DNA from 2 places in the Roseburia sp. CLA-AA-H209 genome. Region 1 is predicted to be linked to the other one. Evidence: riboswitches for the same ligand, from Rfam matches in the RefSeq annotation. Region 1 holds a riboswitch; the other holds the start of a gene.
What was found. Region 1 has a riboswitch for ZMP and ZTP ahead of pflB (formate C-acetyltransferase). Riboswitches for the same ligand answer to the same signal wherever they lie in the genome.

Region 1 (7,903 bases):
ACTCCTATTATGAAAGCAAGGAAACTACCGGTTTTACAGTGCTTTATATCCAGATGGAGCATGACCTTGCCCGGGGTGCCCATAATCTTTATCACGAGGTATGCCTTGCCATGCAGACCCCTCCCAAGAAAATGCCTTACCGGATTCTTCCGGCTTCTAAATGTCTCGCCGCCTATCACCTGGGAGACTGGGATGATATTTCACTTGCCTATGACAGGCTGCGCAGCTACATGAAGCAGCACCAGATTACTTCATCCGATGGCAGATTCTATGAAGAAGAATTGATTAACGCTACCATGACAGATAAACGAAGTGAATATCTTACCCGCATTATCGTCAGAATCTAAAAAGCAGCATTACTTTTTTATTTTCCTGTAATGCTGCTTCTCTATTTTACAGTGCCCCAAGAATCTCTTTTGCCCGGTCTATCTGCTCCTTTGTAGGCGGGTCTACGCCTTCTAACTGGTATGGAATTCCAAGTTCCTTCCATTTAAAGACGCCTAAGGTATGATATGGCAGCACTTCCACCCGTTCTACTGTCTTAAGGGTATCAAGAAAACTTCTTAAGCGGTAAAGCTCGTCCTCTTCTGTTGTAATACCTGGCACCAGCACATGGCGGATCCACATTGCTTTGCCATGGTCTGATAAATAAGCTGCCATTTCCAAAATATTCTGATTCGTCTGTCCGGTGAGTTTCCGGTGTGCCGCATCATCCATATGCTTAATGTCTAACATAAAGAGGTCTGTATATTTCATCAGCTCATCAAATTTACTTTTAAATGGTTCTTCCAAGGAAAATGGATTGCCGGAGGTATCGAGACAGGTATTTACCCCTTTTTCTTTTGCCAGCCGGAACAGTTCTGTTACGAAATCTATCTGTAAAAGAGCCTCTCCACCGCTTACGGTGATTCCGCCCTTTTCTTTCCAATATGTTTTATAGCGAAGTGCCTTTTTTAACACTTCTTCCGGTGTCATCAGCTCTCCGCCATCTTTCGCCCAGGTATCCGGGTTATGGCAGTACTGACATCTCATATTACAGCCTTTTAAAAATACAATATATCTTACACCCGGCCCGTCTGCCGAGCCAAAGCTTTCTACGGAATGGATGCGTCCTTTTATTTCACTCATATTGCCTCCTATACACCAAAATACTTACGGATGTTTAACAACCTATGATAAAAATGTGCAGGCTTTTTTCATTAAGCCTGCACATTCTGCTTTACCTGAATCGCGGAAAAATCGTATGCTCCCCGCAGTTCGGTTACTGTCTTAAATTACATACGCTCATGACAGGTACGGGCAATAACATCAAGCTGCTGCTCTTTTGTCAGGTCGATGAACTTAACTGCATAGCCGGATACACGGATTGTGAAGTTTGCATACTCTTCTTTCTCCGGATGCTCCATTGCATCAATAAGCTTTTCTTTGCCAAATACATTAACATTCAGATGATGTGCACCCTGATCAAAGTATCCGTCCATTACATTTACAAGGTTATCGATTCTTTCCTGCTCGTTGTTTCCAAGTGCGCCAGGATTGATGGTCTGTGTATTGGAAATACCATCTAATGCCCACTCATATGGAAGCTTGGTCAGAGAGTTTAAGGAAGCTAAAAGTCCGTTCTGCTCTGCACCGTAAGATGGGTTAGCTCCCGGTGAAAGTGGTTCGCCGGCTTTACGTCCATCCGGCATAGCTCCGGTTGCTTTACCATATACTACGTTAGAAGTAATGGTAAGGATAGAAGTTGTAGGCTCAGAATCACGATAAGTATGATGTTTCTTTAATTTATCCATGAAAGTCTTAAGCAGCCATACTCCGATTTCATCTGCACGGTCATCATCATTTCCGTACTTCGGGAAGTCTCCTTCGATTTCGAAGTCTTTTGCAAGTCCGTTCTCATCACGTACGACTTTTACTTTTGCATATTTGATTGCAGAAAGAGAATCGATAACATGTGAAAATCCTGCAATACCGGTTGCAAAGGTTCTCTTTAAGTCGGTATCCATCAGAGAAAGCTCTGCTGCTTCATAGTAATATTTATCATGCATATACTGAATCAGGTTCAGTGTATTTACATAGATGTCTACTAACCAGTCCATCATCTTGTCATATTTTGCCATTACTTCATCATAGTCAAGATATTCAGCTGTAATCGGTGCGTAGTTTGGTCCTACCTGCTCGCCTGATTTTTCATCAACACCACCGTTGATTGCATAAAGCAGACATTTTGCAAGGTTTGCACGAGCACCGAAGAACTGCATCTCTTTACCTGTCTGTGTAGCAGATACACAGCAGCAGATTGCGTAATCATCGCCCCATACCGGTTTCATTGCATCATCGTTCTCATACTGGATTGAGCTTGTTTCAATCGAGATACGTGCTGCATAATCACGGAAGGTCTGTGGCAGTCTGGATGAATAGAATACAGTAAGATTTGGTTCCGGTGCCGGTCCCATATTCTCTAAAGTATGAAGGAAACGGAAGTCTGTCCTGGTTACCATGGAACGTCCGTCTACACCTGTTCCTGCTACATCAAGGGTTGCCCATACAGGGTCACCGGAGAATAACTGGTTATAAGAAGGAATACGTGCGAATTTAACCATACGAAGTTTCATTGTGAAATGGTCAATCAGCTCCTGAGCCTGCTGCTCGGTAAGAATTCCCTTATCCATATCTCTCTTAATATAAATATCAAGGAAAGTAGAAACACGTCCTACTGACATTGCTGCACCGTTCTGTGTCTTGATTGCTGCAAGGTATCCGAAGTATAACCACTGAACAGCCTCTTTTGCATTGGTTGCAGGTCTTGAAATATCATATCCGTAAATCTCAGCCAGTTTCTTCATGTCTTCCAGACATTTAATCTGCTCTGCAATTTCTTCTCTTAAACGGATGACATCATCTGTCATCTGTCCGCATCCGCAGTTGGCTTTGTCTTTCTTCTTCTCAGCGATTAAGTAATCCAGTCCGTATAATGCTACACGGCGGTAATCACCTACAATACGTCCACGACCGTAGGTATCCGGAAGACCTGTTAAAATCTTAGCATGACGAACCTTCATCATTTCCGGTGTATAAGCATCAAATACTGCTGTATTGTGTGTCTTATGATACTTGGTGAAAATTTCTTTTAATTTATCATTTACTTCATAACCGTAGGTCTCACATGCCTGAACAGCCATCTTGATTCCACCATATGGCATGAAAGCTCTCTTTAATGGTTTGTCAGTCTGAAGACCAACTACCTGCTCTAAATCTTTTAAGCTTTCATCAATATATCCCGGACCATAAGCTGTAATTCCGGTTACAACCTCTGTCTCCATATCAAGAACGCCGCCCTTGGCACGCTCTTCTTTCTGTAATTTCTGAAGTGCCCCCCATAGCTTGTTGGTTGCATCTGTCGGCTCAGCTAAAAAGCTCTCATCTCCATCATATGGAGTGTAGTTGTCCTGAATGAACTGACGAACATTGATTTCTTCTTTCCAGAGACGTCCTTCGAATCCATCCCACTCTTTCATTTCAATCATTACGATATCCTCCTAAAAAATGTATTCAGTATGAACACTGAATGGTTACTAAATTTACTGTCAACAGACTTTTTATTCATCGGCTTGAATTAGTCTTGCTTAACTATGGTTAGTATATACTGACCGTTATTTTTTTGTCAATATCTTTTGATGTTCAAAATAACATACAAAAGAAAACGAGCCAGTCCTCCAGGTTCATCGCCCAGACGGTCGGCTCGTTTTCGTTATACTTCATGTGGTTTTTCCACTTATCCGTCAGTCATATAACGGTTTTATCATAGACTATTTCTTTTCTTATTGCAATAGCTTATGAAAACTTTTTATCAACTATTTTTTCCGTTTTATCTGTTCTTTCGCTACAATACTTTGGAAAGGAAGTCGCAAAGACGCGGATTCTGTGGATTGGCGAAGAATTCTGCCGGTGTATTCTCTTCCTGAATCTGTCCTTCATTGATAAACATGACACGGCTTGCCACTTCTCTTGCAAATCCCATTTCGTGCGTTACCACTACCATAGTCATTCCGTCCTGTGCCAGTTCTTTCATAATTTCAAGAACTTCTCCTACCATTTCCGGATCCAGTGCGGAAGTCGGCTCGTCAAATAACATGACATCCGGATTCATTGCCAGTGCTCTTGCAATTGCAATACGCTGTTTCTGTCCACCTGAAAGCATTGCGGGATAGGTATCTGCTTTATCAGACAGTCCGACTCTCATCAAAAGCTCGTCCGCACGCTTAGATGCCTCTTCCTTATTCATAAGTCCGGTCTGAACCGGTGCCAGCATGATATTTCCTTTTACGGTATAATTTGGGAACAGATTGAACTGCTGGAATACCATTCCAATCTTCTGACGCATCTTGTTGATGTCTACGGATTTATCCGTGATATCTGTTCCTTCAAAAGTAATCACACCGGAAGTCGGCTCCTCTAAAAGATTTAAGGAACGTAAGAATGTGGATTTACCACAACCGGATGGTCCGATGATGGCTACTACCTCTCCCTGGGCGATTTCTGTGGAGATACCATTTAATACATTTACATTTCCAAAGGATTTACACAAATCCTTTACTTCAATCAATACCTTCTTATCGCTCATTTGTTCTCAACCTCGTTTCCAGTTTATGTACACCAGCCGTTAAAATCATAACGATTATCAGGTAGATAATTGCAACCCCGAACAATGGTAAGAATGGGTCATAAGTCTGGCTACGGATGATATCGCCGCCCTTTGTCAAATCCGGGATTGCAATATATCCACTGATGGAAGTCTCTTTCAGTAAAGTAATAAACTCATTTGCCAGAGCAGGAAGTACATTCTTAAATGCCTGTGGCAGTATAATCAGACGCATGGTCTGCGAATAATTCAATCCGAGGCTTCGTCCAGCTTCAAACTGTCCTTCGTCTACAGACATGATTCCGGAACGTACAATCTCTGCTACATAGGCAGCCGAATTCAAACCAAAAGCGATTACAGCCACTGCAATCTTATTATCGAGTGCAACCAGAATAATATAGTACATAATCAAAAGCTGTACCATCGTAGGGGTTCCACGCCATATGGTAAGATACATTTTACATATAAAATTCAAAACATTTAATCCACCATGTTTATCATGGGTGGAACGGATAATTGCGACTAAAAATCCAACCACAATACCCAGAAGTACTGCAAGCACTGCAATAAGCAGTGTATTGCCAAGACCACGTAACAGATAAAGATATCTGTCTTTCTCTATAAAATCCTGTTGAAAGCTGCTTAAAAAATCGCTCAAGGTCTTTCCTCCTATACCGATTATTTATTTCTTACTACAATAACCTGGCTTGCTGTTGCATAAGTATCTGTAAAGTCAATGTTCTTAAGACGGTCTTCTGTTACAGTCATTCCTGCTGCACCAAAATCTGCTTTACCGGAAGATACTGCTGCGATGATTGCATCAAATTCCATATCTTCAATCTCTAAATCATAACCAAGCTTGTCACAGATTGCTTTTGCGATATCTGCATCGATACCAACTACGTTGTCACCATCATAATATTCGTATGGCTCAAACTGCGCATTGGTTGCCATGGTAAGTTTTCCGTTTGGATATTCTGTTCCCTCCGGAGTCTCATATGGATGCTCTCCTGTTTCATCACCAATATAGTTGCTGATGATAGTATCGATTGTTCCGTCTGCTTTTAACTCTTCGATTGCTTTGTTGAATTCGTCTGTTAAATCTGTGTTATCTTTTGCGATACAGATTGCATATTCCTCTGCGTCAAAGGTATCATCTAAAATTTTCAAGTCATCATTCTTCTCAACAAATGCCTCTGCAGGCTGCTTGTCGATGATTACACAATCAATTTTACCGGTCTTTAATGCCTGAATTGCATCAGAACCTTTGTTGTAACGCTCTACGGTGCTTCCTTCGTCCTCATATGCTGTTGCATCGGTATCTCCGGTTGTTCCAAGCTGAACACCGATTTTCTTTCCCGGAAGGTCATCCTTGGAATTTACTGTGTTTGCAGCTACAGATGAGCCACATCCTACCATTGCTACTGTCATTGCTGCAGTTAATAAAAGTGCTGCAAATTTCTTCATGTTCTTCATATTTATTCCTCCTCTGATTATAATTATGTGAATTTATATTTCATACAACATCATAAAATATATCAACATAACGCCTAGTATAGCATGATTCCGCCTATTTCACAAGTACCCGGAGAGTATTTATCTGCATTTAAAAATACATTTTTCCATGTATTTTTAAACAGGCGGTACCTCAGTAGTTTGCATATTCGCTTCATAATTGTTATAATGTGCCAAGAAAAGTGATGATACTTGAGGAGGTTTTTTCATGAAGCGATTTGGCAGAATTATGTTCTGTTTTCTTCCGGCTCTGCTGGCATTTGGCCTGCAGCAGCTTATCTCCATTCCGGCAGTAGGGCTTGCTCTGCTGGGTGGTTTTTATACCAAAGGGGCAACTTCTATCGATGACTGTATGGATGCATTTTTAAATATTATTTCCACCGCCAATTTTAATGCCGGTGTCAGTGCAGCCTACGGTACTGTTGCCCTTGTGGTATTTGCCTACTGGTATTATAAAAAGTTCCGGCAGACAGAACCGGAAAATGTACGGAAACCATTTAATATTCCGGTTATCTTCGGCATTCTTATTACTGCAGTAGGATTACAGTATATTACCAATTACATTGTATCTTTTACTGCAGCCATTAACCCGCACTGGCTGGAATATTACAGTAACCTGGTAGAATCGGTGGGACTGGATGAGCCTTCCCTGATTCTGGTTCTCTATTCCGTTCTGATTGGACCTGTCTGTGAAGAACTGATTTTCCGTGGACTGACTTTGAAATATGCAAAAAGAGCAATGCCTTTCTGGGTTGCTAACCTCTTGCAGGCACTGCTCTTTGGTGTGTTCCATATGAATATGATTCAGGGTGTTTATGCTTTTGTGGTAGGAATTGTTCTTGGATTTATCTGCGAGAAAAGCCACAGCATTTATCCTTCCATGCTTTTCCATATCCTCTTTAACATCTGGGGAACCTTCTCTCCGGACTGGTTTATGTATAAAGCAGATACCGTTCCGTTCTTCTTCCTGTGGTTCTTTGTTGGTGCCGGACTACTGGTTGCAGGACTGTTCCTCTTTTTCTTTGGAGTAAATAAAAAATATCCCAAAATTGAAAATTCTTATTATTCTTAATATCCTTTTGCAATTTTCTTTCCCTGCAAAAGGCTCTGGTTTTGATTTACAAAGGAGCGTGTCCGCTCTTTTAATAATAATTTTCGTCCTTCCGGGGTTCTTGTATATACCACATGGTATGGTCCAAGAGCCCTTTTCATATGCTTTTCAAAAATCAGGGCACGCTCCTTTTGTCTTCCGAATATTTCCGGGACACTGTAACACTCTCTTGATGTGCCAAAGATTTTTTCCCGGATAAGAAGATACCTTGGGTTATCAATAACACCCCACAATTCTTCCATGCAGGCAGAATAGGTTGTCTTATCTCTGGTGGTTCCACCTTTAAGCCAGGTACCTACCACAAGTCCATTAAAGGATTCTACTTCTGTCCTGCAATGGGCACCATCCTCTAATTCCCCGCATTCCCTCAATGCATCTAGCATTGCTTCGCTAAGCTGTTTCATCCGTCTTGCCGGGGTGCTGAATTTAAACAGACGTATCCCCTGATAGACAATTCCGGCAAATGCGGCTAACAGCGCAATTCCAAGTAACAGGAAAGCCGGATGATTACCAAGCTTCTGTGCCATCATTCTTCCACTCATTAAGAGTATTGCAAGTATCACCTGTATGATTTCTATACAGACCGCATTAACAAAGATATATCCGGTTTCTATTTCTTTTGCTGCTATTTCATC
Region 2 (7,903 bases), on a different contig from region 1:
ACCTGTCTTTGGGTTTACCAGTGCATCCAGTACCATCTGGATACCTTCTTTATGGGTCGGCATTGGTGCTTCTGTTATCTCTTTATCATGGCCAGCAAGCTGGTATACTAATCTTCCATCAATTCCGATTCTTTCACAAAGTCCTTTAGCCAGTACAGCTTCTGTATCTGAATTAATAAGCTGATACTTCAAAGAAGAACTTCCACAGTTAATAACTAATACGTTCATCTGTTTTCTCCTCACTGCTATTTTTTTACGGTTCATTGTTACAAATCCGCATATGTATGTTTAGTATACGCCTATTTTAAATGGTGTTCAAGTACAGTGTCTGAAAAAATGCAAAGAAAAATATTTTTTCGAAATTCTTCTTATGAATACTTTCCATAAGTAATTTGCCAAAAATATGGGAATAATGCTATGATAGAACTATATTATTTGTAACTTTGGAGGACTTATGCGCATCATAGGAATCATTGCAGAATACAATCCGTTTCATAACGGTCATGCTTACCAGATAGAAAAAATCCGTTCCCTGACCCAGGCTGACTTCGTTATCGCAGCCATGAGTGGAAATTTCGTCCAGCGGGGAGAACCGGCTCTTATTGACAAATATGCACGAACAGAAATGGCTTTAAGCTGCGGTGCTGACCTGGTGATTGAGCTGCCAGCCCTCTTTGCAACTGCTTCTGCCGAACTTTTTGCTTCTGCAGGTGTTGCACTCATGCGTAAATGTGGCTGCGTAGACACCCTCTGCTTTGGTGCAGAAACAGACAACCTTTCTTTATTAAAAGAAGTTGCTTCCCTGCTCGTATCCGAACCAGAGGACTACAAAGAAATTCTCTCTTCCTGTCTCAAAAAAGGAATGTCCTATCCTGCCGCAAGAAGTCAGGCAGTATGCAGCTATTTAAAAGAAGCCAACCAGCAAATCCCGGCCGATGAACTTGCCTGCCTTTTAAATGAGCCAAATAATATTCTTGCTATTGAATATTTAAAAGCGATTCAGGCTCAGAATGCCGCCATCACCCCTTATCTGATTCAGCGGACCGGAGACGGCTATCACGAAGCGGCACTTAACAGCAGTCTTTCCTCTGCCACTGCCATAAGAAAAGAACTTCTTTCAAACGGCTGGAATGACATCACTACATTAAATCCATATCTGCCGGAAGCTGCTTATTCTATTTTAAAAGAATATCTTAATCTTTATCCGCCGCTTTCTGCTAATGATTTTTCTGCTCCGCTCTCTTACCTTCTGTTACAGCAGAGTGAAGCACAACTGGCTTTCTGTGGTGATTCCAATGAAGCAATTGCCCACCGGATAAAAAATTTGCAAAAACAGTTTCATTCCTTTGAGCAGTTCTGCCAGTTACTGAAAACAAAGGATATGACTTATACCAGAATCAGCCGGATTTTCACTCACCTTCTGCTTCAGATTACATCTGAAGATTATCGTTTGGGAAAATCCTTAGATTACATTCCTTATCTTCGTATCTTAGGATTCCGCAAAGACGCCTCCCGGCTCCTCACGATTTTAAGCAATTATGCGGATGTTCCAATGATTTCTAAGAGTGCCAACGCAGCCTCTATGCTATCTTCTGATGCTGCACGCCTTTTTGATCTGGATGTCTTTGCCGGAGAATTATATGAAAACATCCTGTCCGGAAAAACCGGGCAGGATGCCAGAAGCGAGTTTGTACGCAATATTGTAAGGGTGTGAATTTGCCGTGCCGTCTGATTCCACCATTTGGTTGGTGGGAAAATCAAAAGAGCGTTTGATAAAAAGATTTTGCCATCAAAAAGAGGTGTCTGGTTCCTGACACAAAATTCCGCAGTTACTAAGCAGTTTGTTTTTCTTTTTGAGATAAAAACAGTCTTTCCAATGTTTGACAAGATGTCTGTACGGTTCGTCGAAGTACGGATGCATAATAAAGGCTGTTAGGGGCACTTGGAATTTCGTCTGGCAACAGGCAACGCTGGCACAGGGATGTGCCAGCGAGGCGCATTTGAACATGGATGTGAATTTGCGCCGGTTGCCAGACAAACCAAAATTTTAAATTGAAATTCCTAGTGCCCCTTGCAGGCTTTATAGAGCATCCGTACCCGACGGACAGTGCAGACATCCAGTCAAAGCAACGGAAAGACTGCTTACATTCAAGAAAAACAAACTGCTAAGAACTGCTGAAATTTTATATCAAAGGAATCCAGCACCTCTTTTGACAGCAAAATCTTATCTTTCAAATCCTATCTGATTTTCCAGCTCTTAGTGGTGGAACAGACGGATTCCGGTAAAGCTCATCACCATACCATATTTGTTACAGGTTTCGATTACATGGTCATCACGGATAGATCCGCCCGGCTGTGCTACATACTGCACGCCACTTCTGTGGGCGCGCTCGATGTTATCTCCAAATGGGAAGAACGCATCAGAGCCAAGAGATACTCCGGTATTCTTATCTAACCATGCACGTTTTTCTTCTGCCGTAAATACAGCAGGTCTGGTCTTAAATATCTTCTCCCATTCGCCATCTGCAAGTACGTCCATATAATCCTCGCCAATGTAAAGGTCGATTGCATTATCACGGTCAGCTCTGCGGATTTTATCTAAAAATGGCAGATTCAATACCTGTGGAGACTGGCGTAACCACCAGTTATCTGCTTTGGAGCCTGCTAATCTGGTACAGTGGATACGGGACTGCTGTCCGGCACCAATACCGATTGCCTGTCCGTCTTTTACATAACATACGGAGTTAGACTGTGTATATTTTAAAGTAATCATGGAAATTGCCAGATCTCTCTTTGCTGATTCCGGCAGCTCTTTGTTTTCTGTTACAATATTGTCAAAGAAATGCTCGTCAATATTTAACTCATTTCTTCCCTGCTCAAAGGTAACGCCAAATACCTGTTTCCGCTCGATTGGGTCTGGAATATAGTCAGGATCAATTTCAATGACATTGTAATTGCCATTTTTCTTTGCTTTTAAAATTTCTAATGCGTCATCATCATAGCCCGGTGCAATAACTCCATCAGATACTTCTCTTTTAATTAAAAGTGCGGTTGCTTTATCACAGACATCAGAAAGAGAAATGAAATCTCCGAAAGAGGACATACGGTCAGCGCCTCTTGCTCTTGCATATGCATTGGCAATCGGTGTAAATTCTACATCCATGTCATCTACCCAGTAAATCTTACGCTCTACGTCAGAAAGCGGAAGCCCCACTGCTGCACCTGCCGGAGAAACATGTTTAAAAGAAGTGGCTGCCGGAAGCCCGGTTGCTTTCTTTAATTCTTTTACTAACTGCCAGCCATTGAATGCGTCTAAGAAGTTAATATAACCTGGTTTACCATTTAATACTTTGATTGGCAATTCGCCATTTTCCATGTAAATTCTGGATGGTTTCTGATTTGGGTTACAACCATATTTTAATTCTAATTCTTTCATTTTTATTTTCCTCTCTCGCACGAATCTTATTCACAAAATCCTATTTGTTCTTGTTTACAATGCGGCTTTCATATTTTCCGGTTTCAATATCAATATATCTTACAAATAAAGATACCTTATTGTCTGCATTCAGGTTATTCCATACCAGCTCGGTAAATGCATCAATGTCATCTCCGATATCAACCAGTACCGGTTCGCCCTCAAAGCTTGGTAATGGATTGCCATCATTCATATAAGTATGAATGAAATGTCCTTCCCCAGCTACCGGATTCTCATAAGCAAATGTATAACGGTTGCAGGCATCCGGATTACCATTGTTGCTCTTTAAAATAGACATTGCATAATTGTATTTTCCATCTTCCACATGCATGATTCCGGAAATACGCGGTGTATAGTTAGGTGCGTCCGGCTCAAATTCTCTGGTTCTTAATGCCTGTTCGAAGGTCTGCTGTTTATCCATCAGTTCATAAATGGTATCTGTCTGGTCTCCATTGGTTACAATGGTCTTATTGCCCAGTACACGAACCGGTGCATAAATAATAAGACTTGGGTCACTTAATTTTGCAGGGTCAAATGCCTGGGTACGGATTCCTTCTCCATCCTCAACAAATACACGGTTACGGCTGTTCTCGCTTCTTCCCATGATAAAATAAGCAGTTACCGCATACTTTCCATTCTTCGACTTTCCAATTACAATTCCTCTTCCCGGATAAGTAGTGCTTCCAAGTTCTTCTGCTAATGAAGTCATCTTCATTTTTGTTCCTCCTTCTTACGCTCCATGTAATTTTTAAAGTTGCTGCAGCTTTCCGTCAAAGTCTCTTTCTCTTTCGAATTTTTCCTGTGACTTTTCCTGTTTGCATGCATAAAAAATACCGACACGTATCCCGAGCTTAACTGCCCAGACGGTCGGCTTTCTCAGGTCATACTTCATGTGGTTATTCCCACGGTTCCGTCAGTCATATGACCTGAATTTAGTAAAACATATTCCAAAACACTTGTCAAGGAATTCTTCCTATAAGAACTCTCTCAGACGTTCTGCACGGTTCGCCCAGGTATCTTCCTTAAGTGCTCGTTCATAAGAATATTCTATGATTTCTTTCATTTTCTTCGGATGTCCCAGCATGGATAATACCTGTTCCGGCAATGCATCCAGATGCTCTAACTCATAAAATGCCAGATCTTTTCCATCGCAGAAACGCTCCTTTAAATAAATGCTGCCATCTGTCAGGGATACTGCTTTATTTAACATGGCTGTAAAAATTCTGTCATGGGCTCCATCCTTAAACCACGGCATGGTATTCAATGCAATCTTGGTATTCCGGATGATTTTTACGCATTCGGCAGAATCAAGCTGCCTTCCGTTTAAAATAAGATTCTCCAGATGTTTTACCTTAAGATTCTCCCACCCTTTGCCAAAAACATGTACCCGTACTCCATTGTCTACCAATGTCCGCACTGTTTCTCCACGGAAATAAGTCCGGTTATACATATCCAAAAAAAGCATTCCTGCAAAGCATGCCATCAGCTCCCGCTCCGTTACTTCCGGAATCTCCCGGCGGACAAAATGCTCCATGGCAGAATCTAACGGCTCTGACGGATGCAGGCGGAGATAATTTAATATCTCATGATAGAAATCAATATATTCCTTCGTCTGGCTGGTAAAATGCTCTTCAATTGCCGGAAGATGCACATAGTTTGCGATAAAACCCACTTCATATTCCCGGTTCTCATATGGAATAAAGTCTGTAGAAATACGTTCTTCCTTATCCATCAGAAAATTCCCTGCCAATGGTAAAAAATGACAGGGAATCCCTTTATAAAACCGTTTCATATAAGAAATATGCTGACGGTCGATGCAGAACACAGTCAGATTTGGAATTGTCTCATCAAGCTGCTTATGATAATACAACGGATGGTCCACAAGAATGCAATAGACCGGAATATTTCTGCTGGCAAAGACAGACTGAGACTCTGTCTCCAACAGGAACTCCTCCCCGCTTAATCCGATAAAGTTAAAGGTAATGACTGCGGTCTCGCCACTTTTTAAAAAGCGGCTTAATCGTTTTGTGTCAGCATATTCTGCCTGAATGTCAAAGAAGAAAATCTGATATCCCATCTTGCGAAATGACGCTGCCATCTCATGTGAAAAATAAGTTAATGTTTCTACGCCTCGTTCAAAAAACACAAGTTTACGGATATCACTCATTTTCTTTCTCCATTTCAAAAAATCCTAGTTCTTAAAGCTGTGAATTGGTGCAGGAATTCTTCCCCCACGGTTGATAAATGCATCACAGGAATACTGGTTTACCGGCATAATCGGTGCATAGCCGAATAATCCACCAAATTCTACAGTATCGCCTACTCCCTTTCCGATTACCGGAATCAGACGGGCTGCTGTAGTCTTCTGGTTAATCATTCCAAGCGCCATTTCATCTGCGATAATACCGGAAATGGTAGTTGCCTTGGTATCACCCGGAATTGCAATCATATCGAGACCTACGGAACATACACAGGTCATTGCTTCTAATTTCTCCAGTGTAATGGCATTTGCCTGCACTGCATTAATCATTCCCTGGTCTTCGCTGACCGGAATAAATGCACCACTTAAACCACCAACATAAGAAGATGCCATTACGCCACCCTTCTTAACCTGGTCATTTAAAAGAGCAAGAGCTGCTGTCGTTCCCGGAGCACCTGCATATTCAAGACCAATTTCACAAAGAATATCTGCCACACTGTCTCCGATTGCAGGAGTTGGTGCCAGAGATAAATCTACAATACCAAATGGAATATTTAAAATTCTCGACGCTTCCTGTGCTACAAGCTGACCTACACGGGTTACTTTAAATGCAGTCTTCTTGATGGTCTCACATAATACTTCAAAATTCTCTCCACGGACTTTTTCCAGTGCAGTCTTTACAACACCCGGTCCGCTGACACCAACATTGATTACCGCATCTGCCTCTGTTACACCATGGAATGCGCCTGCCATAAACGGGTTGTCATCCGGTGCATTACAGAATACAACCAGTTTCATACAGTCTACAGAATCTCTGTCCTTAGACTGCTCTGCCACCTCTAAAAGAATCTCTCCCATTAATTTTACAGCATCCATGTTAATTCCGGTTTTTGTGGATGCAAGATTTACAGAACTGCAGACTCTTTCGGTACGGCAAAGTGCCATTGGAATAGAACGGATTAAAAGCTCATCTGCCTTTGTCATTCCCTTGGATACCAGTGCAGAATATCCACCAATCAGGTTTACTCCTACTGCTTTGGCTGCTGCATCCATAGTATCTGCGATGGTTGCAAAATCTTCCGGTGTCTTGCAGGCTGCCCCGCCAACCAGTGCAATTGGTGTAACGGAAATTCTTTTATTTACGATTGGAATTCCAAATTCCTGCTCAATCTGATTTCCTGCTGATACCAGATCCTTTGCCACTGTAGTAATTTTCTTATAAATGTTATCGTTTAACTTCTTTAAATCAGAATCAATACAATCCAAAAGACTGATTCCAATGGTAATGGTACGGACATCTAAGTTCTCATGCTCCACCATTTTATTGGTTTCGCTTACTTCCATTATATTAATCATTTTTTGTCTCCTATATTCTGCCTTTCTACGCAGCTCATTTCCTGTATTTTCATTGATACGCCTTAGTGACCTGCCAACAGCAGTTCCTTTTTATGTAAGTCGTATTAAATTCTGTGCATCATATCAAAGATTTCTTCTCTCTGACATTTGATGGTAACACCGATTTCCTCACCTAATTTTTCCAGTGCTGCAGAACACTCAGCAAATGGTGTTTTGGATGTATTTAAATCAACAATCATCATCATATTGAAGAATCCGTCAATGATAGTCTGTGAAATATCCAGTACATTGATATGCTGTTCTGATAAATAAGTACAAACTTTTGCGATAATTCCTACAGTATCTTTTCCTACTACAGTAATAATTGTCTTGCTCTGTGTCTTTTCCATTTTGTTCTCCTCTTATTTTTGCTTTCTTAATATTCTTAAATCCGGATAAGCTCAGACACTTCGTCCCGCTTTGCTACCTGGATTGGAAAATCATTTCCGTGGTACGGGTTCTCACCCTGTTCTACTTCCTGGCGCACTGTCTCATATGCCAGTTCTGCCAGATTATTTTCCTTGCTCAGATGCCCCAATACTACTTTTTTAAACTTATCATGCAGAAGCTGCCCTAAAAATTGTCCACTGCTCTCATTGGAAAGATGTCCTCTGTCCCCTAATATCCGCTGTTTCAGGGGATAAGGATAACTGCCCACCTGAAGCATACGCACATCATGATTTGCTTCTAACAATAATACATCTAAATCCTGCAGCTTGTCTATAAGATAATTGTCATATTTCCCCAAATCGGTAATGACCGCCATCTTTTTATCTGACTGTTTCATGATGTATGCCACCGGATTTGCGGCATCATGGGAAATGGATACCGGC

Region 2: another riboswitch for ZMP and ZTP. It lies ahead of LKD41_RS10325 (IMP cyclohydrolase); the one in region 1 lies ahead of pflB (formate C-acetyltransferase).

Annotation. Positions count from the first base shown of each region.
Region 1 is NZ_JAJEQU010000002.1:231,410-239,312, forward strand. It holds gene LKD41_RS03565 (MerR family transcriptional regulator) at 1-347, shown strand, start outside; gene pflA (pyruvate formate-lyase-activating protein) at 394-1,128, opposite strand; gene pflB (formate C-acetyltransferase) at 1,275-3,527, opposite strand; ZMP/ZTP riboswitch at 3,721-3,800, opposite strand; gene LKD41_RS03580 (amino acid ABC transporter ATP-binding protein) at 3,884-4,624, opposite strand; gene LKD41_RS03585 (amino acid ABC transporter permease) at 4,614-5,300, opposite strand; gene LKD41_RS03590 (transporter substrate-binding domain-containing protein) at 5,321-6,118, opposite strand; gene LKD41_RS03595 (type II CAAX endopeptidase family protein) at 6,366-7,229, shown strand; gene LKD41_RS03600 (DEAD/DEAH box helicase family protein) at 7,226-7,903, opposite strand, start outside.
Region 2 is NZ_JAJEQU010000010.1:34,949-42,851, forward strand. It holds gene LKD41_RS10310 (acetate kinase) at 1-228, opposite strand, end outside; gene LKD41_RS10315 (nucleotidyltransferase) at 455-1,714, shown strand; gene LKD41_RS10320 (phosphoribosylaminoimidazolecarboxamide formyltransferase) at 2,258-3,436, opposite strand; gene LKD41_RS10325 (IMP cyclohydrolase) at 3,477-4,190, opposite strand; ZMP/ZTP riboswitch at 4,326-4,406, opposite strand; gene LKD41_RS10330 (glycosyltransferase family protein) at 4,449-5,642, opposite strand; gene LKD41_RS10335 (PFL family protein) at 5,667-7,031, opposite strand; gene LKD41_RS10340 (ACT domain-containing protein) at 7,136-7,420, opposite strand; gene LKD41_RS10345 (MBL fold metallo-hydrolase) at 7,456-7,903, opposite strand, start outside.